2 regions of the Photorhabdus kleinii genome follow, and region 1 is predicted to be linked to the other one. Evidence: predicted binding sites of a transcription regulator. Region 1 holds the regulator's gene; the other holds the start of a gene.
The links. Region 1 encodes ArgR, which controls arginine synthesis, uptake and breakdown. Its sites were predicted from a motif close to ANTGAATAAAAATACANT; they were not measured.

Region 1 (17,592 bases):
GGCAGTATGGGATCAATATGCGTTGGAGTCTCAGCCACTTTACTCAGGCTAATGTCACCAATACGGCAATGTTATTGTACCCAGGAGCGAATGTTAGCCGTATTCGCCAGCGTGGAGGAACGATGCCTTATTGGGGCGATAGCCAGCGCTATTCTATTGATATCTCTGATACTTTTTGGGGTTCTGATGTTGATTTCTTGGTGTTACAGGCGCAAAACGTTTGGATCAGAACTTATTGGGATAATCACCGTTTTGTTGCTCGGGGTAATTTGGGTTGGATAGAAACCAATGCATTCGAGAAGGTTCCACCCGACTTACGCTTTTTCGCTGGTGGTGATCACAGTGTTCGTGGTTACAGATATCAGAAAATTTCCCCTAAAGACGATAAAGGAAAATTGACCGGTGCGTCCTCACTAGTTGTGGGTTCACTTGAGTACCAATATAACGTAACGGGTAATTGGTGGAGTGCTGTTTTTGTTGATACCGGTGAAGCCATTAATGACATTAGAAAGAGCAATTTTAAAACCGGCGTGGGTGTTGGTGTGCGTTGGGCTTCTCCGGTCGGACCCATTAAATTTGACCTTGCCAGACCAATAGGGGATTCAGAATCCCGTAATATCCAGTTTTACATCGGGTTAGGATCTGAATTATGAGATGGATTAAAAAGGTCAGTATTACTTTTCTGCTGATGGTGACTTTGTTGGTTATTGTTGTTGCCGGGTTGGTAGGAACGCAATCTGGCCTGCATTTTATGATTAATAGTGCTGCTCGTTGGGTACCGGGACTAGATATAGCCAGCGTCAGTGGCGGTTGGCGTGATTTGACCCTGAAAGGCGTTAAGTATCAAATGCCTGGTGTTGATGTCAATGTGAATCAACTCCACCTTTCGCTTCGTCTTTCCTGCTTTAAAAACAGTCAGTTATGTATTAATGCATTAACGACAGAAGGCGTAATAGTTGCAATTAATACCAAACGATTGCCACCTGCGGGAGAATCGTCGCCAAAGTCAGCACCTTTAACTGAACTGAGGACACCATATCCGATTTCACTTGATTTGTTGTCCGTTAAAAATGCCACTGTCACTGTAAATGGCGTGGTATTTGCCCTTGATGAATTTAGAACCGCAGCTCAGTGGCAGCAAAAGGCATTAACGCTTAAGCCAACGAAAATTAATGGGTTGCTGGTGGGACTGCCAAAAACTCCCCCTGAACGGCTGAAAATAGCGGAAGCAGAGGAGAAAGCGAAACGAGGGACCGAACTGGAAAAATCGTTGGGAGAAATTTTGAAAAAATTATTCTCTCAACCGCTATTGGCAACATTACCAGAAGTGCCTATTCCACTGGATATGACTGTTGCAGGGATAAGTGGTAAGCAATTACGGCTGACGGGTGATACCAATATCACAATCAATGAGTTTTTACTGCAACTTAGCAATCAGGGGCAGCAGATTCAGCTCAATAAATTGAATGTTAAAATGCCGCAAGGTTCTCTTGCCATTAATGGTTCCGCGACTCTGGCACAGCAATGGCCGATAAAACTGGTAATAAAAGGTGAGCTAAGTCGACAAGAGATCCAAGGGCAAAAGGTTAATGTAAAGCTTAATGGCGCTTTACTGGAGCAACTCAGCTTAGGGCTGAATTTGTCTGGTCCTGTCAGTGCTAAACTTGATGCTCAAGCGGAACTGGCTAAGGTAGGTTTGCCAGTGAGGGTGACGCTTGAAAGCCAGCAACTGAGTTGGCCTTTAACGGGGAAGCCAGAATATCAGCTTGATAGCGTAAAAATGCGCCTCAATGGTAAGGCCAGTGGTTATGATTTGTCATTGCGTTCCGGTATTAACGGTAGTGAAATCCCGCCAGCATTACTTGTATTAGATGCCAAAGGTAATGAAGAACAGTTTAAGTTGACCCGTTTACGCCTGTCTGCTTTGCAGGGAAAGAGTGAACTGGTAGGTGTGGCAGATTGGAGTAAGGCGGTAAGTTGGAATGCGGTGCTGACACTCTCTGGGATCAATACCGCTAAACAGTGGCCGGAATGGCCAGCCAAAATCGATGGGAAAATAGTTACCCGGGGTAGTTTACACGGTGGTAGTTGGCAGCTTCATATCCCGGAAATTACGCTGGACGGTAACGTAAAACAGAACGTAATAAAAGCCAAAGGTAAGATTTCTGGTAACGCGGCTGGTCAGTGGAATATTCCTCAATTCGAGCTGGCTTTAGGGCGCAATAAAATGAATCTCCAGGGACAATTGTTCAAACAGTGGAAACTGGATGGCGATATCCGTGCACCGAAGTTGGATGGTATATTTCCGGGGCTTGGCGGTGTCGTGAATGGAACGTTGAAATTACGTGGTAATATACAAGCACCTCAGCTTTTGGTTGATCTCAATGCTAACGGGTTGAAATGGCAGGATTTGCGCATTGATCGAGTGAATGTGAAAGGGGATGTACGTTCTGCTGAACAGATCCAAGGGAATCTTGCTGTTAAAGTCAGTGAGTTGAAACAAGCTGATTTGATTGTCCGTAATTTTACGTTGGATGTTAAGGGCAATGAGAAACAGCACAACTTGCAATTGAAGATTGACGGCAAACCGATTGCTGGTCAACTTGCATTGAATGGTAGTTTTGATCGTAAGCAACAGCGATGGAAAGGTAGCATTAACAATACCCGTTTTGACACCCCGGTTGGAGAATGGCGTTTAACTAAAGCGATAACTCTTGATTATCTTAATCAGCAGCAGAAAGTCACTGTGGGCCCTCACTGTTGGCTGAATCCACATGCGCAGCTCTGCGTACCTGAATCCATTGAAGCTGGCGCCAGCGGTAGTGCATCCATTGTTCTTGAACGTTTGGATCTTGCTATGATTCAGCCATTACTGGGGCCTGAAACATATTTGAAAGGTGTATTCAGTGGCAATGCCGACGTTAAATGGAACGCGGAAAGCGGATTGCCTCAGGCCAACGTTAATTTGCGTGGTGATGGGGTGCATGTTAGGCAGATGGTTGATGGCACTACATTACCGGTAGATTTCCAGACCCTGACACTCAATGTAGGCTTGAAGAATGGCACAGCAGAGTTGAATTGGTTATTTAAGATTATGGGAAATGGCCGATTCAACGGTGGCGTACAGGTTGCTGATCTTGCTGGGAGCCGTAAGCTGTCGGGAAATGTAGATATTCAGGATATTTCACTGGCGTTAATCAAGCCGATTCTTGGAAAAGGTGATAAAGCTGAAGGTCATTTGAATGCTCACCTGCTTCTGGGAGGCAATGTCAGAAATCCATTATTGTTTGGCCGGTTAGACTTGAGTGCACTGCAAGCTTCGGGCCATTGGATCCCATTTGATATTACTCAAGGGCAAATTGGTGTGAATTTTGATGGAATACGTTCCGTTCTTGATGGTGTTATTAAAACGCCGAAGGGTCAGCTTAACCTAAATGGTGATGCAGACTGGCGTAATGTGGATGCATGGCATGCACGAGTAACGGCTAACGGCGACAAGTTAAGAGTAGTTTTTCCACCAATGGTGAAAATTGATGTTAGCCCTGCTCTGGTGTTTGAGGCTTCTCCTCAGTTGCTGAAATTGGATGGTAGCGTTGGTATTCCTTGGGCGCGTATTACCGTGAAGGAGCTGCCAGAATCGACAGTTGAGGTTTCATCGGATGAAGTTATATTGAATGAGAATCTTCAGCCATTACAACAGAAAAAAGCGTCTATCCCGATTCAAAGTAACTTGACGATTCATATAGGAGATGATGTTCGTCTTAGTGCCTTCGGCCTTAAAGCACAACTTAAAGGCGATCTGATGGTTGTTCAAGATAAACAAGGCCTGGGTTTGAATGGTCAAGTTGATATTCTTGATGGTCGTTTCCATACTTATGGACAGGATCTGATCGTTCGTAAAGGGCTGATTATGTTCTCAGGCCCACCTGATCAGCCATTACTTAACATTGAGGCTATTCGTAACCCAGATTCTACCGATGGGCGGGTTATTGCAGGGGTAAGGGTGAGCGGTTTAGCGGATCAGCCAAAAGTAGAAATTTTTTCAGAGCCTGTTAGATCACAATTGGAAGCACTTTCTTATCTGTTGCGTGGTGAAGGGTTAGAGAATAGTAACTCGGACAACTCACAGATGACGGCAATATTAATAGGTTTGGGGGTTGCACAGAGTGGTCAGTTGGTGGGTAAGATCGGTGAAATATTTGGTGTTTCCGACTTAGCACTGGATACTCAGGGGGTTGGCGATAAATCACAGGTAGTTGTTAGCGGAAAGATTACAAAAGATCTGCAAGTTAAGTATGGTGTTGGTATATTTGATTCACTAGCAACATTAACCTTACGCTATAGGTTAATGCCTAGGTTGTATCTGGAAGCGGTGTCTGGTATTGATCAGACATTGGATTTGCTCTATCAGTTTGAGTTTTAAAAATGCGAATTATTGTTTATGGCAGCTTACGGCGCAAACAGGGCAATCATCATTGGATGACCGATGCTCAATGGTTAGGTGATCATCGGCTGGAAGGCTATGAGCTATATGACCTTGGGCATTATCCTGCCGTTATCCGTGGTGACGGAAGTATTGAATGTGAGGTATATCGAATCAATTCTACTATACTGACAGAATTAGATGATTTGAAAGATAATTCGCGGGAGTATGTAAGGGAATTGATTCAGACACCGTATGGCAATGCATGGATATATCTTTATCAGTTTCCAATAACCGGTTTACGGCGGATAAAAAGTGGTGACTGGTTGAAGCGCCATGTGGAAGAGTAAATAAAAATCCTTTTTTGTCATAAAAAGGGAGTATGGTATTAAAAAACCTCTGCCGGTGATGTTCCCCAGAGGTTTTTTAATTATTTAAACAGAGAAAAGTTATTTCTTAGCGGCCCGTTCGAAAGAGGAGATAATTTCTGCTTTAGCAGCTTCGACATTATCCCAACCATCAACTTTAACCCATTTACCTTTTTCCAGATCTTTATAGCGCTCAAAGAAGTGAGTGATCTGAGCGCGCAGTAGTTCTGGTAAATCAGTCACATCTTTAATGTGATCATACTCTTTGGTTAGTTTGCTATGTGGAACTGCAACCAGTTTCGCGTCTTCACCTGATTCATCAGTCATTTTCAGAACGCCAACCGGACGGCAACGGATCACAGAACCTGGTTGTAGTGGGTATGGTGTGGGAACCAGAACATCAACCGGGTCACCATCCAGAGATAAAGTGTTGTTGATGTAACCATAGTTGCATGGATAGAACATCGTGGTAGACATAAAACGGTCTACAAACAGCGCACCAGATTCTTTATCAATTTCATATTTAATCGGATCTGCATTTGCAGGGATCTCAATAATGACATAGATATCTTCAGGCAGTTTTTTTCCTGCTGGTACTAAGTTCAGGCTCATGAAAGTTTCCTTTATTTCAAACCAGAATAGAGTGGGGAGTATTATAGCCAAAACATTTTTTAAAGTACTCTCCATTTTTCTGACAAGTAAGCAGGGGTATTTTAACCTCATTAGTTAAAATTAAAAAAGCGACGAAAAATCCCGCCGCTTATCCGTCATTAACCGATGAAATTACTCATCTGGGAACTCAGCCATAAAACTCTCGGCTTTCTCTACCATCGATTTACTGCCCACAAAGAAAGGGACGCGTTGATGCAGTTTGGATGGGATGATATCCAGAATGCGATTAGCTCCATCACTGGCTTTACCGCCAGCTTGTTCAGCCAGGAATGCCATTGGATTACACTCATACAGCAGGCGTAATTTTCCTGATGGATGGCTGGCGGTACTTGGGTAAATGTAGATGCCGCCTTTCAGTAAATTGCGGTGGAAATCAGCAACCAGCGAACCAATATAACGGGTGGTATAAGGGCGCTGAGTTGCTTCATCTTGTTCCTGGCAATATTTGATGTATTTCTTCACCCCCATAGGGAATTTGATGTAATTCCCTTCGTTGATGGAATACATATTGCCATTGGGTGGGAACTGAACTTTCTCATGGGAAAGACAAAATACTCCCAAAGAAGGATCGTAAGTAAAGGCGTGTACCCCACAGCCGGTGGTGTAGACCAGCATAGTTGAAGAACCGTAAACAACATACCCGGCGGCGACTTGACGATGACCTGGTTGCAGGAAATCTTTTTCAGTCACTGGCTGGCCGATGGGGGTAATACGGCGGTAGATAGAGAAGATAGTACCGACGGAAACGTTTACATCAATATTTGAAGAACCATCTAATGGGTCCATCAAAACAACATATTTTGCGTTTTCAGCGCGGTCTCCTTCGAAAATAACAATATCATCTTCTTCCTCTGAAGCGATCCCCGCAACTTCACCGCGTGCTTTCAGTGCTGCTTTGAGTTTTTCATTAGCATACAGGTCCAGTTTCATCTGCACCTCGCCTTGGATATTGGACACACCGCTGGTTCCTAAAATATCCACTAAACCGGCTTTGTTGATATCACGGTGAATGATTTTTGCTCCGAGCTTAATAGCGGAAAGCAATGCAGTGAGTTCACCTGTAGCGTGAGAAAAATCGTGCTGCTTTTCGACGATGAATTCGCCTAATGTTTTCATGACGAAAGTCCTGAATGTGATTTGATAGTGGTTTTAGAGTGTCCATTGCACTCTTACGCGGGCAGTTTAGCCAAAGAAAGGGATGATTCATAGGCTATTCCATTTCTTATCTTGCTTTTGATGGTTAGAATAGTGGCTAACTTCATGCTATGGAATAGGAAATCAATGCGTATTCATATTCTTGGTATCTGCGGCACTTTTATGGGGGGACTGGCAATTTTGGCTCGTTCTCTTGGTCATGAAGTGACTGGTTCTGATGCCAATGTTTATCCACCAATGAGTACCTTACTGGAAAAACATGGGATTAATCTGATTCAGGGATATGACCCGGCACAGTTGGATTCTGTGCCAGATATGGTCATCATCGGTAACATTATGAGCCGTGGGAATCCTTGTGTAGAAGCTGTGCTGGAGCGTGGGTTCCCTTATACTTCTGGCCCACAATGGCTGCATGATTATGTTTTGTCAGAACGTTGGGTGCTGGCGGTTGCAGGGACGCATGGCAAGACAACAACTGCGGGTATGTTAGCCTGGATTTTGGAAGCTTGTGGTTATAAACCAGGTTTCTTAATCGGTGGTGTTCCGGGGAATTTTGAAACATCAGCTCAGATCGGGGAAAGCTCGTTTTTCGTAATAGAAGCTGATGAATATGACAGCGCTTTTTTTGATAAACGATCTAAGTTTGTGCATTACAGCCCACGTACGCTGATCATGAACAATCTGGAATTCGATCATGGCGATATTTTTGGCGATCTGGCTGCTATTCAGAGGCAGTTCCACCATCTTGTCAGGATCGTTCCGGGTAGTGGTAAGATTCTTGTCCCGGATAACGATATTAACCTGAAACAGGTTTTGTCTATGGGCTGTTGGAGTGAGTTGGAACTAGTGGGTGAAACCGGTAACTGGCAGGCAAAAAAGATCAGTACAGACAGCCGTCATTATCAGGTGTTTTATGGTGGCAAAGTTGTCGGAGAAGTGAACGGGTCGCTGGTGGGTGAACATAATATGCGCAATGGGTTGATTGCAATTGCTGCTGCACATCATGTTGGTGTCCAGCCCGCAGATGCCTGTTGTGCTTTAAGTGAATTTATTAATGCCCGTCGTCGCCTTGAACTACGTGGTGAGGAAAACGGTGTTGCTGTTTATGATGATTTTGCTCATCACCCGACAGCAATTCTGGCAACACTCGAAGCCCTGCGTAGTAAGGTTGGAGGAACAGCCCGTATTATTACCGTACTGGAACCGCGTTCAAATACGATGAAAATGGGTGTGAGTAAGAATGAGATCGCACCAGCATTAGGGCGTGCTGATAAAGTATTTTTATTCCAGCCAGCTAACATTAAATGGCACGTATCAGAAATTGCAGATCACTGTGTTCAGCCAGCGTATTGGAGTGCTGATATAGATTCACTGGTGCATATGATTGTTGATAAGGCGCAGCAGGGGGATCATATTCTGGTTATGAGTAATGGAGGGTTTGGTGATATTCATGAAAAATTACTCTCTAAGCTGAATAAAAAAGCTTATCAATCCTGAGAATAGCAGTGGGAAAATGAATCGCGCCATGTTGGCGCGTTCATTTAAAGCTCTTGTTCGAACAACCCAAGGATGGCTCCACGCAGCTGTTCTGTTGTGGAATCTCTGGTGAGTGTAACGAAGATGGTGTCATCACCTGCAATACTGCCGAGTATACCTTCTGATTTACCAAGAGAATCTAGCAGACGAGCAATAAGTTGAGCAGCACCAGGGCTTGTGCGAATCACAACTATAGGATGGTTGTAATCAACGTCTAATACTAGATTTTTTAGTGGGCTAGTGGCAGTAGGAACACCAAGCTCAGCAGGCAGGCAGTAAACCATCTCCATTTTAGCATTACGGGTGCGAACAGCACCAAATTTAGTCAGCATTCTAGAGACTTTGGATTGGTTAATGTTCTCAAAACCTTCTTCCAGTAAAGCAGTGACAATTTCACCTTGAGAGCTAAATTTTTCTTCTTTCAATAACGCCTTGAAAGCTTTTACTAAGTCTTCCTGTTTAGAGGGAGTGCGCATATTTCACCATATTCAATCAGCTATGAAACTTGTATTATGCATATAAATGAATTTTTATGCAATAATAATGATTTTATAGCCAATTTGAACCGTGCAAAGTTGGTCTTATGTTATATAGAAATTCATAAAATATGAATATGGAAATTTGCTTTTTTAGCCGGTTATCAAGTAAATATATTGTTAATCAAATGATGTTGTTTGGCGTTGTTGTTGGGTGTAAGGTATTTAGCCAATTGTTTCGTAAAATCATAAGGAAATTCTCAAAATAGTGTCCGTTATCTCATTAACAGATAAGCATTTTGCCTAGAATACGGCGACTTTTGCGTCCCACTATTAGAGCGTAAGTCCACAATTTGGTTGTTAACCGATTGTTTTCAAAAACGTAGTAATCTATGGTTCTTAACTAGATGAATTCACAGCATTTTAAAGTATAAACGATTTAAGGAGTATCAGGATGAAAGTTGCAGTTCTCGGTGCAGCCGGTGGTATTGGTCAGGCGCTTGCTCTTCTACTAAAAACCCAGCTTCCTTCAGGTTCAGAACTTTCTTTATATGATATCGCTCCAGTGACACCTGGGGTGGCTGTTGATCTGAGCCACATTCCAACGGAAGTGAAAATTAAAGGCTTTGCTGGTGAAGATGCAACTCCAGCGTTGGAAGGAGCAAATGTTGTATTGATTTCTGCTGGGGTTGCCCGTAAACCAGGTATGGATCGTTCAGATCTGTTTAATGTTAATGCGGGGATCGTTCGTAACCTGGTAGAACAAGTGGCTAAAACTTGCCCGAAAGCACTGATTGGGATTATTACTAATCCAGTCAACACAACTGTGGCTATTGCAGCCGAAGCGCTGAAAAAAGCAGGTGTATATGACAAAAACCGCCTGTTTGGTGTTACAACGCTGGATGTTATTCGCTCTAATACTTTTGTTGCTGAATTGAAAGGTAAAAAACCACAGGAAATCGAAGTACCCGTTATCGGTGGTCATTCTGGTGTGACAATCTTACCTCTGTTGTCTCAGATCCCTGGTGTGAGCTTTACTGATGAAGAGCTGGCTGCCTTAACTAAGCGTATTCAGAATGCCGGTACTGAAGTCGTTGAGGCTAAGGCGGGTGGAGGATCTGCAACTCTGTCTATGGGGCAAGCTGCGGCTCGTCTGGGCCTCTCTTTGGTCCGTGGCTTACAAGGTGAAAGTGATGTTGTGGAATGTGCTTATATTGAAGGTGATGGTAAATATGCTCGCTTCTTTGCCCAGCCAGTTCGTTTGGGTAAAAATGGCGTAGAAGAGCGTTTGAACGTTGGTGAGCTGAGTGATTTTGAACAGAAAGCACTGGAAGGCATGCTAGATGTATTGAGAAAAGATATAGAATTAGGCGAAAAATTTATTAATAACTAATTAATATATTTTATAAATAAAAAATATATATCTATGAAACAATAAAACCGCTGGTATAGCGAATTACCGGCGGTTTTTGTTCAGCTAATATAATTCGTTAGCTAATTATTTGTTTGTTCGCGTACTTTCCTTTCTAATAATTCTCCAGTATTTGGATCAAAATAACGACTTGGCCAAATTTCTGAAGGGTGTATTTCCAGATAATTCGCAATTATCCATTCTCCCTTTGGCCACGGACGAGATAGTGCATTCGCCAGGGTCGATGAGCTGAGTCCTGCTCTGCGTGATACCTCAGCTAAGGTTGTTCCCCGCTTGCGTAAAGCTGCAATTATATCGGCAGGATGCCAATCAGATTTCCTTGAAATCATTTTTAATCCTTTTTTTATTAAATTTGATGCTATGTTAGTGGTATAAATAACAGGTATGCATGAGAGCAATAACGAACTTAAACCTGTTATTGAGAAATAAAATAGCATTATTTTTCCAAAAGTATTTCCAAATTTTTTCTTAAAAACTTCTTTTTTGAACTTGGTTACAAAAATAGAGAAACGTGATGAAAAAAGAGTGGTATTCGGCCAAGGAGTTAATCGGCGTGGGTGAGTTACCTGGATCACCACAAGGAGTTAATGCCAGAGCAAAGCGAGAGGAGTGGTTACGTCAGAAAAGACAAGGTGTACAAGGTAAAGCAGTCGAGTATCACTACTCCTGTTTCCCGGAAACGACCATTGCAGCATTGGAGCTTCATGAATCATCTTCTGAATATCAGGTGCAGAAGCAAGATCCTTTGTCGATTTGGGTTGGTGCTTTTCATCAGTTATCAGAATCTGAGAAACAGGCTGTGATAGCCATAATTTTACGGGATGGTATCAGAAGTTTTTTAGAAAAACTTTCTGTTATTTAGCCCATTTTTGGAAATTAGAAATGCCAACTAACTTGGATTCTTCTTCATTATCCCGGTGCAAAGTGAGAAGAAAAGTATGAAAAAAGAATGGTACTCAGCTAAAGAGCTGGTTGGTATTGCCGGACTTCCTTCTTCGCCACAGGGGATAAATCTGATGGCGAGGCGGGAAGGATGGGAATATAGACGTAAACGGGGTGTTCAGGGCAAGGCTCTTGAATATCATATAAATAGTTTGCCTGAAGATGTACTTAATGTGCTATCCGTAGGGGAAAGTACTATTGATTATACAAACAAACGACAAGACCCATTCTTAATTTGGATTGAGGCTTACTATCAATTAACTAAAGTTGAGCGGGAAAAAATTGTGAAATTTATTCTTCGGGAGGGGCTCGCAAAACTTATTGGTTATATTGATGTAGGTGTTGAAGACGCAGAAAAAAACCTGGAGTCAGATTAACCCCAGGTTTCGTTCTATCGATTAAGAAAGGCGTTGTACGGCAATATGGGCTAACCCCACGAGTGCTTGCTTGTATGGGGAGTTTTCCAGTGCCTGCAAAGCAGCTATTGCTTTATCTGCTTCTTCCTCTGCTCGTTTACGGGTATATTCCAGTGAACCGCACTGTTTCATGGTTGTTAGTACGGTTTCGAGTAAATGGCGGCCATTACCTTTTTTAATTGCTTCACGGATAAGTGCTGATTGTTCTGGAGTGCCATGATTCATAGCGTGTAGCAAGGGCAATGTCGGTTTACCTTCGTTAAGATCATCACCGGTGTTTTTGCCTAATGTATCGCTATCAGCATTATAATCCAGTAAATCATCAATCAACTGGAATGCAGTACCTAAATAACGTCCGTAATTTTGTAAAGCCATTTCTTGCTCTGGGGTGGCGTTAGATAGAATTGCGGAAGAGTGCGCGGCGACTTCAAACAATCGGGCTGTTTTACTGTAAATCACCCGCATATAATCATCTTCAGAAATATTTGGATCATTGCAGTTCATCAACTGTAAAACTTCGCCTTCAGCGATAACATTGGTTGCCTCTGACATCAATTTAAGAACTCGCATGGAGTTAAGCGCTGTCATCATCTGGAAAGAGCGCGTGTATATAAAATCACCAACCAGCACGCTTGCTGCATTACCAAACATGGCATTGGCAGTCGCTTTGCCACGTCGCATGTCTGATTCATCCACTACATCATCATGTAACAGAGTCGCTGTGTGGATAAATTCAATTAATGCAGCAACAGTAATATGCTTATCACCCTGATAACCCAATGCTCTGCTAGCCAGGATGGCAATGATTGGGCGAATGCGTTTTCCACCACCACTGATTATGTAGTAGCCCAACTGATTGATAAGAGTAACGTCAGAATTCAACTGACTAAGAATGGTTTCATTTACCGCTGCCATATCATCAGCGGTTAGCTTGATAATGGATTCTAAATTCATATTTTTTCGGCTATGGGTTTTAATGCAGAGTTATGTTCATATTAACATTAAAATAGTTATTGCTGTGTCTTGATTGTACTCGAAAAACAGTCTAAATAAATGACAATTCAGCAACTGTGTTTTTTTATCATCTGCTCTAATTCTGCTCTTGTCTTCTTAGGCTTTTTTGCGTAGAATTCGCGCCCTATTATGAATATTTATAGTGCGCTCTGGAATGATATTTAAGGGGGCGTGCGGAAAGCGGAGTTTATATGTACGCGGTTTTCCAAAGTGGTGGTAAACAACACCGAGTCAGCGAAGGTCAAACAATTCGCCTGGAAAAGCTGGACATCGCAACGGGTGAAACTGTTGAGTTTGACCAGGTTCTGATGGTCGCTAATGGTGATGACATCAAAATCGGCGCTCCTGTCGTTGAAGGCGTTAAAATCAAAGCTGAAGTGGTTGCCCACGGTCGTGGCGAGAAAATTAAAATCGTTAAGTTTCGTCGTCGTAAACACAGCCGTAAGCAGCAAGGCCACCGTCAGTGGTTCACCGATGTTAAAATCACTGGCATCGCTTAAGATTTAGGAGAGCAGATTAATGGCACACAAAAAGGCTGGCGGCTCAACTCGTAATGGCCGCGATTCTGAAAGCAAACGTCTGGGTGTAAAACGTTTTGGTGGCGAGTCTGTATTAGCAGGCAGCATCATTGTTCGTCAACGTGGTACTAAATTCCACGCTGGCGATAACGTTGGTTGTGGTCGTGATCACACCCTGTTCGCATTAGCTGACGGGAAAGTTAAATTCGAAGTTAAAGGCCCGAAAAACCGCAAATTTATCAGCATCGAAGCTGAATAAGTTTTTCGAGTTATAAACCGAATCAGAAGCCCTGCATGTGTTGCGGGGCTTTTTATATTCTAAAGTACGCCATCTCTGGGTAACACGGCCGTCCAGCACTGTAATGGCTATCATACGGAGAAAAAATATGAAATTTGTAGATGAAGCCAGAATACTGGTTGTTGCAGGGGATGGTGGCAATGGTTGTGTCAGCTTCCGTCGTGAAAAATATATTCCGAAAGGTGGGCCAGACGGTGGGGATGGTGGGGATGGTGGGGATGTTTATCTGCTAGCAGATGAAAATCTCAATACACTGATTGACTATCGTTTTGAAAAATCCTTTCGGGCAGAACGTGGACAAAATGGCCAAAGCCGTGATTGTACAGGCAAGCGTGGTCAGGATACCACGATTAAAGTCCCTGTTGGGACCCGTGTCCGTGATGCAGCAACCGGTGAGGTTTTAGGCGATATGATTCGTCATGAACAGCGTCTAATGGTAGCAAAAGGTGGATTCCATGGGCTTGGCAATACCCGCTTTAAATCTTCTGTTAACCGGGCCCCTCGTCAAAGAACGATGGGGACTTCAGGTGAAACTCGTGAATTGATGCTGGAACTGATGTTGTTGGCAGATGTTGGTATGCTAGGGATGCCAAATGCAGGCAAATCCACCTTTATCCGTGCTGTTTCTGCCGCTAAACCAAAAGTTGCAGATTATCCATTTACCACTCTGGTACCAAGCTTGGGTGTAGTAAGGATGGATAACGAACAAAGTTTCGTTGTGGCTGATATTCCAGGGCTCATTGAAGGTGCTTCCGATGGCGCTGGCTTGGGTATTCGCTTCTTGAAACATCTGGAACGTTGCCGGGTATTGCTGCACTTAATCGATATTTGTCCTGTTGATGAATCAGATCCTGTTGAAAATGCCCGGATTATTGTCAACGAGCTACAGCAATACAGTGAAAAATTGGCAGAGAAACCACGTTGGTTGGTGTTCAATAAAGTTGATCTGTTGGAGCCAGAAGAAGCTAGACAGCGTGCCCAAGCTATTGCTGATGAATTGGGTTGGGAAGGCGACTTTTATGTGATCTCAGCGATAAATCGCCTGGGAGTTAAAGCGCTTTGCTGGGATATTATGGAGTTTATGAAAACTCAGCCTCGTAATATGAGCAGAACAGAAGGTGAAGCTCAGCCTGAGAAAGTTGAATTCATGTGGGATGACTACCATAAGAAGCAATTGGAACAGGTTTCGGAAATAGACGATGACTGGGATGACGATTGGGACGAAGATGACGATGAAGGCGTTGAAGTTATTTACAAACACTGATTTTTTCACTTTCTCATCATAGCTAAGGGCGCCATCTTTGTGGCGCCAATTTTATCAGTTGTGTTGGTATAAATCTTTATACAGCCTGCTTTCGAATCGAATCAAAGGGGCCCGACGGTTGCGATGCTCTTTTGGCGGTACGGCGTAAGCAGAAATAAATTGTACGAAAGCAACTTGTTGACCGCTAGCAGTGGTTATAAAGCCAGCTAAGTTATAAACTCCTTGCAGGGCACCGGTTTTAGCCGAAACTTTTCCGTTTACTCCTGCTTCGTCCAGCCCTCCTCGGTATCTTAATGTGCCATCATGACCCGCTAATGGCAGCATGGAAATAAAATCTAATTCTTGATCATGTTGAGCAATAAACTGTAATACTTCCATCATGGTTGCTGGAGTAATCAGATTATGGCGGGATAATCCTGAGCCATCCACCATCACGGTATTTCCTAGATCGATACCCGCTTTTTGTTTTAATACTTGCCTTACCGCATCAGAGCCTGAACGCCAGGTTCCTGGTATATCAAAGTGTTGTCGGCCTATTGTCCGAAATACGGTATCAGCAATCATATTGTCAGATTTTTTTAGCATGACTTTCAGCAGATCATGTAATGGTGCTGATTGATTTTGAGCCAGAACTTTTCCCGGTTCAGTTGGTAAACTTTGGCGTTTAAGATTACCTGTGATTTCAATTCCTGCAATTTGCAATTCATTTTTGAGGATTGCCCCCGCATAGCTGGTACCATTTTGAATCGCGAAAGCCAGTGGCAACGGTTCACTACGTTGAGTAAGGCATCCGGTAAGAGTAAAACGGTTCAGTTCTCCGGGAACGACGTCCAGTTCGCAGTACTGGCTTTCAGGAGAGCCTTTTGCCAACGTTTTAACTTCGCTGAACATATTTACGGGATAAAAGGATGCTACGCGGATAAATGCAGTATCACCGGGGCGTTCAGCACTATATAGCGAAACTGAAAAACAATTTCGATCTACAATTGCGGCAGCAGGGGGAGCGCTGAAACATTGGGTCATGTCATTCCATACCCAACCGGGAGCTTTATCGTGGCTGGCAAAGGTGGAAACATCTATCAGAAGATCGCCGTCAATTTTTTCCACGCCAGATTGTTTCAGAACTGTGACCATATTGCGAAGTTGTTGACGGGTCAGTGTCGGATCTCCGACAAAACGAGCAATCAAATTCCCTCTCAGGACGCCGTTTGAAATTTTTCCGTGACTTTCCAGTGTGGTGATAAAGCGATAATCTTTACCCAGTTGTAACAATGCTGCAAGAGCTGTGACAACTTTCAGCGTACTTGCTGGTAGAGCCATTTGTTGCCCGTGATAATCAATTAACGGGGTACTGCTACCCGCTTTTTGAGCGATTAACGCCAGATTAGTACCATCAGGCAGATATTGCGTATATTCCTCAACAGGTGTGGCGTTTGCGTTGGGTGTAGTCAGATACAGAGCGGTAACGCAAATTAATCTGCCGGCAATTTTAAAGAAGGACATAAATTTCGCATATGGATGTAGACATACCACAATACTAAGGCGCAAAGTGGGGAAAAGTAAACGATGACCCATCACCAAGTCTACGTTAGAATGATATATTAATATGTAAAATATGATTGTGAACTCTGGGTAGTCCTATGGTTTGCACTATTGTTTATTGTCTGTAAGCCCGCCCGATAAGGTGTGCTCATTGTGCTGTTATCTGAAAACATCAGGATGATGCTGGTTTTTTGCTCAGAAAAGATTTAGAGGATTAATAAATGAAACAGATTCCAATGACGGTACGTGGCGCGGATAAGTTGCGCGAAGAGCTAGATTATCTAAAGAACGTACGTCGTCCAAAAATTATTTCAGACATTGCTGAAGCGCGTGAACATGGTGATCTGAAAGAAAACGCTGAGTATCATGCTGCTCGTGAACAACAAGGTTTCTGCGAAGGCCGTATTCAGGAAATCGAAGCTAAACTTTCTAATGCACAAGTGATTGATGTCACAAAGATGCCCAAGGCTGGACGTGTTATTTTTGGGACTACAGTTACGGTTTTGAATGTTAATACTGATGAAGAGCAGACTTACCGGATTGTGGGTGATGATGAGGCGGATATTAAAGAAAATTTAATCTCAGTGAATTCACCAATTGCCCGTGGTTTGATAGGTAAAGAAGTTGATGACGTTGTTATTATCAAAACACCAGGTGGTGAAGTTGAATATGAAATCCTGAAAGTTGAATATATTTAACTTCGGGATTGGCCTGTTGCTATTGATTTACGTTAGGTAAAGTTACATAAGGATCGTGGAAAAGTAAAAAAGGCCGAATATGGCCTTTTTTATCATAATATGCGCACCGCATTTTATATAAATGTGGTTTGATTATTTAGGTAAAATAATTTTGCGTTCTTCCGATTGGCGGTAAAGAACTAGAGTTTTACCGATAATTTGCACATTATATGCACCGGTCTCGCGGACAATTGCATCGGCGATCAAATTTTTGGTTTCGCGATCTTCGCCTGCGATTTTGACTTTGATAAGCTCATGGTGTGACAGCGTTTGTTCAATTTCGGCCAACACACCCTCGGTCAGGCCGTTATTACCAATCATGACGACAGGTTTTAGCGGGTGAGCGAGACTTTTCAGGTGTTGTACTTGTTTTTTGTTAAGGGCCATTGTTTTTTTGCTTAGTTAGGATTGAAAACGAGACATTCTACCGCCATCTCATCTCTATCACCATAAATAGTGTGTTGTGGTTTTGGTGTATGGAGCAATAGATATCTGGCTCTTTATTCGTAGTATAGTTGGAAAGGACAATGGCCAATAAAAAACGTTCGGCAAGCTCCAGTCGCTGGTTACAAGAACACTTTAGTGATAAATATGTTCTGCAAGCACAGAAAAAAGGGCTTCGTTCTCGCGCTTGGTTTAAACTTGATGAAATTCAACAAAGTGACAAAATTTTTAAGCCTGGCATGACCGTTGTCGATTTAGGCGCAGCTCCTGGTGGATGGTCTCAGTACGCAGTGAGTCAAATTAGTGATAATGGGCGAGTGATTGCCTGTGATCTTTTACCGATGGATCCCATTGT
Region 2 (15,733 bases), on a different contig from region 1:
ACGTTTGGAGTGCAGTTCATACAGTAGGAAAGCCTGTTTTTCTTCTTCTGACCAACTGGCGTAGTCACCTAATTCCAGGTATTGCGTCAGTTCAGAAACGGCGGTTGTATGGCGAGTGCTTTCTTGGCGTACATCAATACGTACCAGTGATAAGCCGAAGCAACGGATACGGCGTAAGATATCTAATAATTGACCGTTGGCAATGATTTCCATCCCGCAGGTTTTTAGTGACTGATAACAGGCGTAAAGTGGTTGCCAAAGCTGTTCGTTATCCACCAGCAAATCAGTTGGTGGCAGAACTTGTTCTCCTTTCAGTTGTTTCTCCAAATAGGTCAATGTATTGCTGAGTTGTGTCCGCAATTTTTTAGCAATTTCTCGGTAAGGTTCTAGAATTTCATCACCACCTGCTAGTTTACGAACTTCTGGTGTACATTCAGACATGGATAGTTCAGAAACCAGAACCTGAATATCTTTTAGGAATAGATCGGCTGCTTTCCAGCGGCTAAGCAGTAATACATGACGAGTGACTTCAGAGGTGACATTTGGGTTGCCGTCTCGGTCGCCGCCCATCCAGGAAGTAAAGCGGACAGGTACCGCTTCAACTGGCAGGCTGTAATCAATTGACTCTTCCAGTTGTTCATTGAATTCACGTAGGAATGCTGGCACAGCCTCCCACAAGCTATTTTCCACCATAGCAAACCCCCACTTCGCTTCATCAATTGGGGTAGGACGGATTTTGCGGATTTCATCGGTATGCCATGATTGGGCAATTAACTGGCGCAGGCGGCGCATAATGTTATTACGCTCATAATCCGCCAGATCATCGTGATCAAGTTGCGATAGACAGGTGTTAACGGCTACCAGTTTATGGATCAATGTACGACGAGCGATTTCAGTTGGGTGAGCGGTGAGAACCAGTTCAATAGACAGTTCATTTACCGCTTTTTTCAGATCGTCGTTACTGAAATTTTTTTCTTTTAAGTGGGTGAATAATTTCGCTAACGCAACGGGGTTGCTGGCAGCTTCACCATGCGGGGAGATACTGTGATATTGTTCTGCGACGTTTGTCAGGTTGAGAAATTGATTGAAAGCACGGGCAACTGGCAGCAGTTCATTATTAGATAGGTTTTGCAATGTAGATAATAGCTGCTGGCGGTGTGCTTCATTACCTGCGCGGGACGATTTGGATAATTTGCGGATAGTCTCAACTTTATCGAGAATATCTTCCCCTAAAGCTTCTTTGATTGTGTCTCCGAGCAGCTTACCTAGCATGCTGACATTACTGCGCATTGCGGAATATTGTTGATTCATGTGACTCTTGGCCTTTATTGCTGGCGGAATGTTGATTCTGTTCCGGTAGAAAAATTTCATTTAGGTGGCGAAAAGTTATTTTTTTGTAGCGCCACAACGTCGTATTTACCCTAAACCCTCATATTCATATCAGAAAACCATCAGTTTGGGCGAAATTTCTAAAATTTAATGGCAGGTCATGTTCTATAAGTATTACTTATGCGCCAGAAGATTTGAGAAGGGGGATTTTGTTGCTTGAGTCCCCCTGACTTTTGGGGGACGAGTAAAACGATTAACTATTGCTTAGACAAAAATGATCTATTAACTGGGAAATTATCTTTCTGGTGGGTTCAATAAACGACATATCAATGAATTCATCTGGTTGATGTGCCTGTTCAATAGATCCTGGGCCAAGGACTAATGTCGGACATAATTCCTGAATGAATGGTGCTTCGGTACAGTAGTTGACCGTTTCAGCCTTGCGGCCTAGCAGTTTCTCTATCACATCAATCATCTTGTGATCGGTTGGGCATGCATAACCGGGAATAGGGGGATGTAATTCGTTGATAGTCAGACGGCCAGGCCAACGTTGTTTCACGGGTTCCAGTGCTTCATTTAACAGTCCGTTCAGATCCTGCAACGTTAGGCCCGGTAATGGGCGAATATCCATATGTAATTCACAATGGGCACAAATACGGTTTACTGCGTCACCTCCGTGAATATAGCCGAAATTCATAGTTGGATATGGAATGGCAAATGCCGGGTTGTTATAACGCTCTTTTAGCGTATTGCGTAGTTCAATCAAGTGACCAATAGATTCGTGCATCAAATCAATGGCGTTTATACCACGATCTGGATCACTGGAATGCCCGGATTGGCCAACAATACGGATAGCGTTCGATAAATGTCCTTTATGCGCACAGATAGGATGCAATGAAGTAGGTTCGCCGATAATCGCGAAATCCGGTCGAATAGCGGTACTTGCGGCAAAATAACGGGCTCCTGCCATTGTCGTCTCTTCATCTGCGGTTGCCAGAATGTACAGCGGATGGGTTATTTTACTGACATCAATGTCCCGTAATGCATCAATAATAAAGGCGAAAAAGCCTTTCATATCTGCTGTACCTAAACCGTACAGTTTGTTATCTCTCTCTGTCAGGGTGAAGGGATCTTTAGTCCAGAGTCCATCGTCAAAGGGGACGGTATCAGTGTGTCCACATAAGAGTAGCCCACCTGGGCCACTCCCCAATGTTGCTAGTAGATTGTATTTTCCGAGGGCTTCGGGGACGGGCTGTATCTCAATCTCGAAACCAATTTCTTTCAACCAACTTGCCAGTAGGTTGATGAGAGACTCGTTACTTTGGTCAATACTGACATCGGTGGCGCTGATAGATGGAGTCGCGATTAATTGCCGAAATAGCTCAATAAATGGAGGTAATTTAATATTCACTGTTGACAGCCTTTATTCATGATAGTATCAATATTCATGCATTTTTTTTGAATAAAAATACATTATCCCGTTTGAATACTGAGCATAAGGTAAAGATATCCTATGTTGAATACGCTGGTTGTTGGTGCAAGTGGTTACACCGGAGCAGAACTGGCAGCATATCTGCATCGTCATCCGCATACGAATCTGATTAGACTCATGGTTTCTGCTCAGAGCGTTGATGCAGATAAATGCTTCTCAGATTTACATCCACAGTATAAAGGCATTGTTGATCTACCGCTGCAACCGCTGACTGATATTATTAATGCTGCTAAAGGGATTGATGTGGTTTTCCTTGCCACCGCCCATGAAGTTAGTCATGACATTGCGCCGTTATTTCTGGCAGCAGGTTGCACTGTATTTGATCTCTCTGGTGCCTACCGCGTACAAAATGCTCAGATTTATCAACAATACTACGGATTCAAACATAAGCATACTGAATGGTTAGCACAAGCAGTATATGGACTTGCCGAATGGCAGGCTGAAAAAATCAAACAGGCCCAATTAGTTGCTGTACCGGGATGTTACCCAACAGTTTCTCAACTCTCCCTGAAACCGCTGTTGGAAAATAGTTTGCTGGATACCAGCCATTGGCCGGTGATTAATGCTACTAGTGGTGTAAGTGGAGCAGGTCGGAAAGCCAGCATGACCAACAGCTTCTGCGAAATCAGTTTGCAACCTTATGGAATATTTACCCATCGTCATCAACCGGAGATTGAGGAGCATCTGGGAACCAGGGTGATTTTTACTCCACATCTTGGCAATTTTGCGCGGGGTATTCTTGCCACAATTACCTGTAAATTGAAGCCGGGTGTTACCGCAGAACAGATAGATGAGGTGTATCGGCAAGCATACAAAGATAAGCCATTGGTAAGGCTTTACAGCAAAGGGGTGCCAGCATTGAAATCCGTTGTTGGGTTACCGTTCTGTGATATCGGTTTTGTTGTAGAGGGTGACCATCTGATTGTTGTGGGTACTGAGGATAATCTTTTGAAGGGCGCGGCAGCTCAGGCAGTTCAGTGTATGAATATACGTTTTGGGTTTGAAGAAACTCAGGCATTACTTTAATGGTTGACGTGAAGGAGTAGAGCAGATGGAACCTTTAGTCATAAAGTTAGGTGGCGTGTTATTGGACAATGAAGAAGCATTGGAACGCGTGTTTACTGCATTGCAGGAATATCGGCAAACACACGAACGTCAGTTGGTTGTTGTTCATGGTGGTGGTTATCTGGTGGATGAGCTGATGCAGAAGTTGCAGCTACCGATAGTGAAGGAACAAGGATTACGAGTAACACCCGCTGATCAGATTGGGATTATCACTGGCGCATTGGCTGGTATCGCCAATAAGACCTTGTTGTCGTGGGCGACTAAATATCAACTTGCATCAGTTGGATTATATTTAGGAGATGGTAATGTGGTCATGGTTTCCCAACTGAGTGAAGAGTTGGGGCATGTGGGGAAAGCGATGCCGGGCGATGCTAAGTTGCTGAAAATGTTATTGGATGCGGGTTATATGCCCATTATCAGCTCAATTGGTGTAACGGATAAAGGGGAGCTGATGAATGTGAATGCCGATCAGGCAGCAACGGCGATAGCTCAGACGCTAGGTGCTGATTTGGTATTGCTCTCTGATGTTAGTGGTATTTTGGATGGTAAAGGGCAGAGAATCCCTGACATAAATGTTGAGAAAGCAGAACAACTTATTGCTCACGGCATCATTACTGACGGCATGATTGTGAAGGTGAATGCCGCTTTAGATGCAGCTAGGACATTAGATCGTCCGGTAGATATCGCCAGTTGGCGTCATGCAGATCAACTGACCGATCTATTTAACGGTGTTCCCGTCGGTACTCGTATTCTGGCTTAAATTAAGTTTGATTAATTTTCGGCAAATCTTTGCTGATAAATAACAACGGAATTTCAAAGGGTAACTTCATGCATACTAAAGATATTAAAAAAATCGTTCTTGCCTATTCTGGTGGTCTGGATACTTCTGCCATTATTCCTTGGCTGAAGGAACATTATGGCAACTGTGAAGTTGTTGCGTTTGTTGCCGATGTGGGGCAAAGCCGTGAAGATTTGGAAGGCGTGGAGCAGAAAGCTTTGCGTTCTGGCGCATCAGAATGTCACGTTGTGGATCTGCGTGAGGAATTCATTAAAGATTATGTTTATCCGGTACTGAAAACCGGTGCTCTGTATGAAGGTAGCTATTTGTTGGGCACTTCAATGGCACGCCCCATTATTGCTAAAGCACAGGTTGAATTGGCACTGAAAGTGGGAGCAGATGCACTTGCTCATGGTGCAACAGGTAAGGGTAACGATCAGGTTCGGTTTGAAAGCACTTATACGGCATTAGCCCCCCAGCTAAAAGTAGTTGCACCGTGGAGAGAGTGGGATTTGCGTTCCCGTGAAGCGTTGCTGGATTATCTGAAAGCGCGAGATATTCCAACCACCGCAACATTGGAGAAAATTTACAGCCGTGATGAGAATGCGTGGCATATCTCTACCGAAGGTGGCGTACTGGAAAGTACTTGGAATGCATCCAATAAAGATTGTTGGGTGTGGACAGTCGATCCAGAAGAAGCACCAGATGAAGCTGAATTGGTCAGTGTCACTATTGAGAAAGGCGAGGTTGTTGGGGTTAACGGCAAGGTGATGTCTCCATATCAATGCCTTGAAGCGCTGAACATTTTGGGAGTAAAACATGGTATCGGCCGTATCGATATCGTGGAAAACCGGCTGGTGGGAATGAAATCTCGTGGTTGTTATGAGACGCCGGGAGGAACCATCATGATGGCTGCGTTGCGTGGTGTTGAACAACTGGTTCTGGACCGTGATAGCTTTAAATGGCGTCAGCAGCTTGGGCTAGAAATGTCTTATGTCGTTTATGACGGACGTTGGTTTGCCCCGCTACGTCAATCTATTCAGGCCGCGGCTGAGGCGTTGGCTGCGGATGTCAGCGGTGAAGTAGTACTGAAACTCTATAAAGGTCAGGTAACAGCGATCCAGAAAAAATCAACAAATAGCCTTTATTCTGAAGCGTTTGCAACGTTTGGTGAAGATGAGGTTTACGATCACAGCCATGCAGCAGGATTTATCCGTCTGTATTCTCTCCCTTCGCGCATTCGGGCATTAAATAGTAAAGAGTAATTTCATCGTTCGTAGTTATGGAGGTAATGACCAGATCGTGAATTCATCCTTGTATTTGATTTATCGAGTCTATTATCTCCATGTTGCGAATGAAATTGCTGTTTATGAAAGGTAATCAATCACTCAGACATCAGATAATCAGGAACAAAAATATGGCACTCTGGGGCGGGCGTTTCAGTCAGAAAGCAGATCGACGGTTCAAACAATTTAACGATTCACTTCGCTTTGATTACCGGTTGGCGGAACAGGACATTACCGGTTCAGTTGCATGGTCGAAAGCGTTGATAACGGTTGGTGTGCTGACCGTTGAAGAACAACAAAGACTGGAGCTGGCATTAAATGAATTGTTGAATGAGGTTCAGGCTAACCCACAAGCCATCTTGCAAAGTGGTGCAGAGGATATCCATAGTTGGGTAGAAGGGCAGTTGATCAGTAAAGTTGGCGATCTGGGTAAGAAACTCCACACTGGTCGTAGCCGTAACGATCAGGTGGCAACAGATCTCAAACTTTGGTGTAAAGAATACATTTCACATCTCTATCAGGCAATTGTGGAGTTACAGCAGGCATTGGTGATTACTGCGGAGAATAATCAGGATGCAGTGATGCCGGGCTATACCCATCTGCAAAGAGCGCAGCCTATCACATTTGCTCACTGGTGCTTGGCATATGTAGAAATGTTGGTCCGTGATGAAAGTCGGTTACAGGATACTTTGAAACGGCTGGATACCAGCCCGCTTGGGTGTGGTGCATTGGCTGGAACCGCTTATGATATTGACCGCGAACAACTAGCATCATGGCTAGGTTTTGTTTCTGCGACGCGTAACAGCTTGGATAGCGTTTCAGATCGTGACCATGTATTGGAACTGTTATCTAATGCCAGTATCAGTATGATCCATCTTTCCCGCTTTGCGGAAGACCTAATTTTCTTTAATAGCGGTGAAGCCGGGTTTATTGAACTGTCAGATCGAGTCACTTCCGGTTCTTCTCTGATGCCACAGAAGAAAAACCCGGATGCACTGGAGTTAATTCGTGGGAAATGTGGCCGGGTGCAGGGGGCATTGACCGGTATGATGATGACCTTGAAAGGTTTGCCGCTAGCCTACAATAAAGATATGCAGGAGGATAAAGAAGGGTTATTCGATGCGCTGGATACTTGGCTGGATTGTTTACATATGTCCGCGTTGGTGTTAGATGGTATTCAGGTCAGGCGTTCACGTTGTGCGGAAGCAGCTAAACAGGGTTATGCTAACGCGACCGAATTAGCTGATTATTTGGTTGCAAAAGGTGTTCCATTCCGAGAAGCTCACCATATTGTTGGGGAAATTGTGATTATGGCGCTTGCCCAGGGGCAGGCATTGGAAGCGTTGTCATTGGCAGAGTTGCAGAAGTTCAGTAGTGCAATTACTGAAGATGTATATGATATTTTGTCTTTGCAATCTTGTCTGGACAAACGCCTTGCAAAGGGAGGAGTGTCGCAAAAACAGGTTATGAAAGCGATTGCAGAGGCTAAGCAGAGGCTAAAATTAAGTTAGTCATCATAATAGTAGGGGGATTAATTTATCCCCTGTAAAATAAATGAGAGCTTTATATATAAGTTCTTAAGGATTATCTGATAGTCTTTTCCTCACATTGATATAATTATCTATTGGTAGTTTCTATCATTTATATTAAATATGTTGAGGTGGGAATGAATATCCGCGATCTGGAATATCTTGTGGCGCTTGCGGAGCATCGGCACTTTCGCCGTGCTGCTGATTCTTGCCACGTTAGCCAGCCTACGTTAAGCGGGCAAATTCGTAAGCTTGAGGATGATCTGGGTGTCATGTTATTGGAGCGCACCAGCCGTAAAGTTTTGTTCACGCAACAAGGGATGTTATTAGTAGAACAAGCCAGAACAGTTCTCCGCGAGGTGAGGATTTTGCAGGAAATGGCGTCACTTCAAGGGGAAAACATGTCTGGTCCTCTGCATATTGGTTTGATCCCGACAATTGGTCCATATCTGTTGCCTCATATTATCCCTGGGCTTCATAGTTTGTTTCCTAAGTTGGAAATGTATCTATATGAAGCCCAGACTCAAAGTCTGTTAGCCCAGTTGGATAGTGGCAAATTGGACTGTGCGATTCTGGCAATGGTTAAGGAGACAAGAGCTTTCATTGAAGTGCCATTGTTTGAAGAACCCATGAAACTAGCTATCTATGATGGCCATTCTTGGGCAGAGCGTAAAAAAATCGCTATGGATGAATTGGCAGGTGAAAAATTGTTGATGTTAGAAGATGGTCATTGCTTGCGTGATCAGGCAATGGGGTTCTGTTTTCAGGCGGGCGCGAAGGAAGATACCCATTTTCGTGCAACCAGTTTGGAAACCCTGCGTAATATGGTTGCTGCCGGTAGCGGAATAACCTTATTGCCTGATCTGGCAGTACCACAAGAGAAAAAACGTGATGGCGTCTGTTATCTGGAGTGTGGCAGCCCTGAACCTAAGCGGTCTGTTGTTTTGATTTATCGTCCTGGTTCACCTCTGCGTGGTCGCTATGAGCAACTAGCAGAGGCTATTAGAGCTAAAATGGGCACTTATTACGGGCAATCAAAATAGCCGGTTAAGCCCGTTTAAAGCTGCGACACGATAGGCTTCAGCCATAGTTGGATAGTTGAAAGTAGTATTGACGAAATATTCGATAGTATTACTTTCACCTTTTTGTTCCATAATCGCTTGGCCGATATGAATAATTTCAGCCGCACGTTCCCCGAAACAATGAATGCCAAGAATCTCTTTTGTTTCTCTGTGGAACAGTATTTTCAGGCTTCCTACGTTCATCCCCGCAATTTGTGCGCGTGCAAGATGTTTAAATTGTGCGCGTCCAACTTCATAAGGCACTTTCATTGCTGTTAATTGTTGTTCGGTTTTACCTACAGAGCTAATTTCAGGAATGGTATAGATACCCGTTGGAATATCTTCAATCAGATGAACTTCGGCGTTTCCTTTCGTCATCGCTTGGGCGGCAATTCGGCCTTGATCATAAGCAGCTGAGGCTAGGCTTGGATAGCCGATAACATCTCCTACAGCGTAGATATTTTCGTTGCTGGTTTGATAGATCTTATTAACTTTCAGTAAACCGCGGCTATCTGCTTCCAGACCAACGTTTTTTAGCCCTAAAGTATCCGTATTACCTGTTCGACCATTAGCATAAAGCAGACAGTCAGCTTTGACTTTTTTACCGGATTTAAGGTGAACGATAACACCATCATCAACACCTTCAATTTTAGAATATTCTTCATTGTGGCGGATTACTATACCGCTATTCCAGAAATGGTAAGAAAGTGCATCTGACATCTCTTGATCAAGGAAAGCGAGTAAGTGATTACGAGTGTTAATTAAATCAACTTTTACGCCTAATCCACGGAAGATTGAAGCATATTCGCAACCAATCACTCCGGCACCGTAAATAATGACATGCCGTGGTTCATGATCCAATTTCAGAATGGAATCGCTGTTATAAATACGGGAGTGAGTGAAATCGACATCTGGCGGACAATATGGGCGAGAACCAGTTGCGATAATAATCTTATCTGCGCTTAAAATATCGTGGCTATCGTCAGCATAGCGCACACTCACCCGGTGGTCATCAATGAATGTTGCTTCTCCGGAAAACATACGACACCCATTACGTTCGTAAAATCCTTGACGCATTCTAGTTTGCTGATTAATTACCATTTCAGCACGGCGTAAGATTTCAGCAAATGAAGAGCGAAGAACGCGGGAATTATCACTGTACAGAGGGTTTTGGTTAAATTCAATAATACGACTGACGGCGTGGCGGAGGGCTTTCGACGGGATGGTACCCCAATGAGTACAACCACCGCCGACATTATTATAGCGTTCAATAACAGCAACGCTTTTACCCTGTTTCACCAATCCCATTGCTGCTCCTTCTCCACCGGGACCAGAACCAATGACAATGGCGTCAAAATGAATATGTTGCATAGAGGAGAGACCTGTTTTTACACAAAATTACAATGCTATATTAACATCGGTTGACTTAATAACCCAATCCTCATAAGGAGTTTATGTCATCGTTTAGGGTGAATTGAACATAGTTTTACCCGCTATGCTGATACCATGAAGTTTTTGGAAAATAAATAATTATCTAACGATCGAATTAACAAAGGGGGAATGCCCCCTTAATGATTTTCTGACTACGCGTAGTCACTTTTATCATCTTAATATCTAATAAGAAAATGCGCTGAGAAAATGACATGGATCATTATAAATGACATGACAAGCATATCATTACGGCAAACGCGTTAAAATTTGGTATATTTCCTAACATGTAGTTCAGATAAAGAGTCAGGATTCGTGTGAGTAACATTATCGGCATCAGAGCGAAACAGAAAGAAAAAACTCGTCGTTCACTGATTGAAGCTGCTTTCAGCCAGTTGAGTGCCGAAAGGAGTTTTACCAGCCTTAGCTTGCGTGAAGTCGCCCGTGAAGCAGGTATTGCACCTACTTCATTTTATCGTCATTTCCGCGATGTTGATGAGCTTGGGCTGACTATGGTGGATGAAAGTGGTTTGATGCTACGTCAGTTAATGAGGCAAGCTCGACAACGTATTGCTAAAGGTGGCAGTGTCATCCGCACATCTGTTTCAACTTTTATGGAATTTATCGGTAATAATCCAAATGCATTCCGATTATTATTACGTGAACGTTCGGGGACTTCTGCTGAATTTCGTGCCGCTGTCGCACGGGAAATCCAACATTTTATTGCTGAACTGGCAGACTATTTAGAACAGGAAAGCTGTATGCCGAGGCATTTTACTGAGGTGCAGGCAGAGGCAATGGTAACAATAGTATTCAGTGCCGGTGCAGAAGCATTGGATATTGATTTGGAGAAAAGACAGCGTTTAGAAGAACGTTTAGTCTTGCAGCTACGGATGATTGCTAAAGGTGCATATTATTGGTATCGCAAAGAAATGAACCCACCGAACCCTGAACTTAAATAACTATGAAGGAGGAGAACGCAATGATGGAACAATATCGCCAGGACAAAAGTACATTGTTACTCGCTTTTATTGTCGGATTAGCAACGAATGGAACGTTTTCAGCAGTTTTTAGCTCAGTTGTTTCTTTTTCAGTTTTCCCATTGATAACACTGATTTTATCAATTTATTGTATCCATCAGCGCTATTTAAATTATTCAATGCCAGATGGGATGCCTAAGTTAGTTGTTGCTTGTTTCCTCTTAGGATTATTTAGTTATAGTGCGATTATCAGGGTTGAATACCCTGAAATTGGCTCTAATTTTCTGCCCGCAGTAATGGGTACCGTACTGGTATTTTGGATTTACAGAAAGGTAAAAATTCGTAAAAACCAGGCAATTACAGAAAATTGTCATTAATTGTTGAAAAACGCCGGAGAAATCTATCTGCCGGCGTTTTTGTTTTATATATTCGTCAAGTATCAGTTTAATTTTTCCAGAAGCACGCCGCATTCCATATGATGAGTATAAGGAAACTGATCAAACAGGGCCAGATGGCTAATTTTATGCGTTTGGGTTAATGTTTTCAGATTATGGCAAAGGGTTTCCGGGTTACAGGAAATATAAAGAATCCGTGGATATGTTTGGACCATCTCAAGCGTTTTTTCATCAAGGCCGCTACGTGGCGGATCGACAAAGATAGTTTCATATTGATAGCTTTTTAAATTGATTCCCTGAAGGCGATTAAATTCGCGTTCACCATTCATTGCTTGGGTGAACTCCTCTGCTGACATTCGGATAATTTGTACATTATCAATACCGTTGGCTGCAATGTTGTATTGAGCGGCAGCAACGGATGGCTTGGCAATTTCTGTTGCCAATACTCGTTCAAAATTTTGAGCTAATGCCAGAGAGAAATTGCCATTACCACAATAGAGCTCAAGTAAATCACCTTTTGAATCTTTGGTAATATTAATTGCCCATTCAAGCATATGAATATTGACGCTAGCATTTGGTTGGGTGAAGCTGTTTTCCACCTGGCGATAAATCATTTTTCGGCCTGCAACAGGTAAAACCTCATCAATATAATCATGATCCAATGTGATTTTGGTTTTAGCGGCTCTGCCAATTAACTCAACGTCAAATCCTTTATTTCTTAACGCTTCACGCAGTCTTAATGCCTGTTGTGTCCATTCATCACCCAATTTTTTGTGATAAAGCAGAGAAACAAGGATTTTATTACTGCAAGTAGACAGATAATCAATTTGAAATAGCTTATGACGTAAGATCTGTTCAGATCTAATGGAGTCAATTAATACTACCATCATTTTGTTGATTAACTTACTGGCGACAGGGAATTGAACAAGGCGAATATGCTGTTTCGTCTGTTGATCGAACATAATATGGTACAAATCATCCTGCTCATGCCAGATTCGAAATTCTGCTCGCATTCTGTAATGAGATAGCGGTGAGCGGAAAACCTCTGGCCCCGGGGGTTGGAAAGGCGCCATCATGTTTTTTAAACGGCTGACTTTATCCGTCAGTTGCTGTTCATAGCTTTCCGTTGGCAGGAGATTTTGCATTATGTTTGTTCTCTTATATCTGTAGTAAGAAAAATTTTCGGGCAAAATTGTAGGGGAAGAGCAAAGAATGTCCAGTTTTCTTATTACTCATACACGATCCTGTCTATGCTTACTATTATGAATAGGTTCAACTATGAATAGGTTCAACGCTTCATCGTAGCGTGTCCTTCTAACAATAAATTGTGGGATGTTTTCTCTCATGATAAATAAAAAGCGGTTATTATTATCCACTGTTTCAATCATGGTAATTTCTGGTTGGAATCAAGCTTCTGTTGCGGTGGAGTCGCAGGATTCATTGGTTGTGACAGCGAGTCGTTTTAAACAGCCGGTATCAAGCATACTGGCTCCTTATACTGTTGTAACACGGGATGAAATTGATCGTTGGCAGCCAAATAGTGTAGCCGATATTTTGCGTCGTCTACCCGGTGTTGATATTGCGCGGCATGGAGGTATTGGACAGTTAAGCTCTTTGTTTATACGTGGTACTCATGCTAGTCATGTATTGGTATTGATGGATGGAATACGTTTGAATCAAGCGGGCATCAGTGGCTCCTCTGATTTAAGCCAAATACCTGTATCATTGGTTCAGAAAATTGAATATATCCGTGGACCACGTTCTGCTGTTTATGGTTCTGATGCTATTGGTGGTGTTATTAATATCATCACTACCAGAGAGAAACCAGGAACCAGCTTTAATGTAGGTATCGGCTCACATGGTTATCAAACTTATGATGGTGCAACTCAACAAACGATAGCTGAAAATACAGTTCTGACAGCAGCAGCTAACTATACTTATACCAAAGGATACGATGTTGTTGCTGATGGTAATACCGGTGGTTTTAGACAACCTGATCGTGATGGCTTCATGAGCAAAATGCTTTGGTTGGGAGTCGATCAAAAATTTAATGAGCAAGTCAGTGGATTTGTTCGAGCTTATGGCTATAACAATAGAACATCTTATGATGCGGATATTAATTGGAGCTATCCATATGCCAGACCGGATACTCGTGAACTTTATAGCCGCCACTATGACATGGGAGTCAGATTTAACCAAGGGATCTACTCATCCCAGTTAATTACCAGTTATAGTCATACAAAAGATTATAACTTTGATCCTCAATATGGACGCTATGATAAGTCTGCTAGCCTTAATGATTCTGAACAATATAACTTGCAATGGGGGAATACTTTTCAGCTATATCAGGGCATGGTCAGTACCGGTGTGGATTTCCAAGAACAATCGATAGAAGCTGGAACCAGTTATATTCCGAAGAGTAAAACGGTACGTAATACAGGAATGTATCTGACAGCACAGCAACAGCTGAAAGATTTTATTTTAGAAGGCGCAATTCGTTCAGATAAACATTCAGAAGCTGGCTGGAATACTACATGGCAAGCCAGTTTAGGTTGGGAGTTTATTAAAGATTATCGCTTGATCGCTTCTTATGGTACGGCATTTAAGGCTCCAACGCTTAGCCAGATGTATGGTTTTGGTGGTAATCATGATTTGAAGCCGGAAGAAAGTAAACAATGGGAAGGCGGTATTGAAGGCGTCACAGGCCAGCTAAATTGGCGTCTGACTGTATATCGCAATGAGATTGAGCAATTGATCGATTATGCAAATAGTCGCTACTACAATATTGGTAAAGCAAAAATTAAAGGTGTTGAGTGGACTAGCTTAATAGACACTGGCATATTTCAGCATCAATTGACAATACAGTATATTGACCCCCGTAATAGTGAAACTAATGAAATTTTAGTTCGTCGTGCGAAGCAGCAAGTGAAATATCAACTTGACTGGCAGTTATATGATTTTGATTGGGGGTTAACTTATCAATATCTAGGGCGGCGTTATGACAAGGATTTCAGTACATTCCCGGCTAAGAGTGTGAAATTAGGTGGCGCCAGCTTTTGGGATTTAACAGTTTCATATCCAGTCACTTCTTATCTGACAATTCGTGCTAGAATAGCCAACCTGCTTGATAAAGATTACGAGACAGTTTATGGCTATCGCATTCCAGGACGTGAATACTACCTCACTGGGAGCTATAACTTCTGATTTAAATAAAGCCGCACGCCCAACAGTTTTAGTGTTTGATTCTGGGGTAGGCGGCTTATCTATTTACCAAGAGATCCGACAATTATTACCAGATCTCCATTATATATATGTTTTTGATAACGAAGCATTCCCTTATGGTGAAAAATCGGAAGAGTTTATTGTTGAACGAGTCGTTCAAATTGTTGGTGCTGTTCAGCAAAAACACCTTCTGACAATAGTGGTTATTGCATGTAACACTGCCAGTACAGTCAGCTTGCCAGCTCTACGTGAGCGGTTCAGCTTTCCGGTTGTTGGTGTGGTTCCAGCGATAAAACCTGCTGCAAAGTTAACTCGTAATGGTGTCGTTGGATTATTGGCGACTAGAGCAACAGTTAATCGTTCCTATACAAAAGAACTTATCGAAAAGTTTGCGACAGGTTGCAGGATTGAATCTATAGGTTCTTCTGAATTAGTAGAATTAGCTGAAATTAAACTGCATGGTGGTAAGGTTTCTTCCGATATTTTAAAAAAGATACTGAAACCGTGGCTTAGAATGAAAAAACCACCTGATACAGTGGTATTGGGTTGTACCCATTTTCCACTATTAGCAGAAGAATTAGTTCAGATATTACCTGATGGCACGCGTTTAATTGATTCTGGTGTTGCTATTGCTCGAAGAACGGCTTGGTTGGTTAAACATCAGAATAATCTTGTTTGCACTTCAGCAGATAGTCTTGCTTATTGTATGAAAGTGAATGCTGATACTGATGCATTAATCCCCGTTTTGCAGGAATATGGATTTTCAAAACTAGAAAAATTGATAACTTAAGTTAAATTTGATGAAATAATCATCGATCGTTAATTTTTTTCAAAATAAGTATTGCCAGCGCCAAAGAACGCCCTATAATGCGCCACCACTGACCGACACAACGCTGATAAACATTGTGAGGTCGGGCAGAGAAAGCGGCAATAAGCGCTTGACTCTGCGGGCGAAAAGCGTAGTATACGCAGCCCGGCTGAACGAGAATATCATTTTTTAATTCAGCCTGCTCTTTAACAATTAATCAGACAATCTGTGTGGGCACTCACAAGACCGTATCACAAAAAAATACGTTTTAAAGTCTTGAAGAGTGAACAACAGTTAATTCATTACGAAATAATTTAGTAACGTTATTTTGGCAGGATAACGCGAAGGCCAGCGAGCAAC

Region 2: a site for ArgR is predicted at 2,787-2,804, ahead of argC (N-acetyl-gamma-glutamyl-phosphate reductase). Genes of this name have one in related genera too.

Annotation. Positions count from the first base shown of each region.
Region 1 covers NZ_JAJAFY010000007.1:59,019-76,610, reverse strand. Annotated here, with positions in the region: gene tamA (autotransporter assembly complex protein TamA) at 1-653, shown strand, start outside; gene tamB (autotransporter assembly complex protein TamB) at 650-4,423, shown strand; gene LG003_RS06350 (gamma-glutamylcyclotransferase family protein) at 4,426-4,773, shown strand; gene ppa (inorganic diphosphatase) at 4,873-5,403, opposite strand; gene fbp (class 1 fructose-bisphosphatase) at 5,575-6,579, opposite strand; gene mpl (UDP-N-acetylmuramate:L-alanyl-gamma-D-glutamyl-meso-diaminopimelate ligase) at 6,745-8,115, shown strand; gene argR (transcriptional regulator ArgR) at 8,160-8,630, opposite strand; gene mdh (malate dehydrogenase) at 9,085-10,023, shown strand; gene LG003_RS06320 (helix-turn-helix domain-containing protein) at 10,125-10,391, opposite strand; gene LG003_RS06315 (DNA-binding protein) at 10,577-10,924, shown strand; gene LG003_RS06310 (DNA-binding protein) at 11,001-11,381, shown strand; gene ispB (octaprenyl diphosphate synthase) at 11,403-12,374, opposite strand; gene rplU (50S ribosomal protein L21) at 12,626-12,934, shown strand; gene rpmA (50S ribosomal protein L27) at 12,954-13,211, shown strand; gene cgtA (Obg family GTPase CgtA) at 13,339-14,514, shown strand; gene dacB (serine-type D-Ala-D-Ala carboxypeptidase) at 14,569-16,017, opposite strand; gene greA (transcription elongation factor GreA) at 16,278-16,754, shown strand; gene yhbY (ribosome assembly RNA-binding protein YhbY) at 16,887-17,180, opposite strand; gene rlmE (23S rRNA (uridine(2552)-2'-O)-methyltransferase RlmE) at 17,321-17,592, shown strand, end outside.
Region 2 covers NZ_JAJAFY010000067.1:235-15,967, reverse strand. Annotated here, with positions in the region: gene ppc (phosphoenolpyruvate carboxylase) at 1-1,311, opposite strand, end outside; gene argE (acetylornithine deacetylase) at 1,583-2,740, opposite strand; gene argC (N-acetyl-gamma-glutamyl-phosphate reductase) at 2,843-3,847, shown strand; gene argB (acetylglutamate kinase) at 3,873-4,646, shown strand; gene LG003_RS21035 (argininosuccinate synthase) at 4,715-5,929, shown strand; gene argH (argininosuccinate lyase) at 6,082-7,461, shown strand; gene oxyR (DNA-binding transcriptional regulator OxyR) at 7,617-8,522, shown strand; gene sthA (Si-specific NAD(P)(+) transhydrogenase) at 8,514-9,911, opposite strand; gene fabR (HTH-type transcriptional repressor FabR) at 10,286-10,930, shown strand; gene LG003_RS21010 (YijD family membrane protein) at 10,954-11,325, shown strand; gene trmA (tRNA (uridine(54)-C5)-methyltransferase TrmA) at 11,388-12,488, opposite strand; gene btuB (TonB-dependent vitamin B12 receptor BtuB) at 12,688-14,547, shown strand; gene murI (glutamate racemase) at 14,492-15,355, shown strand.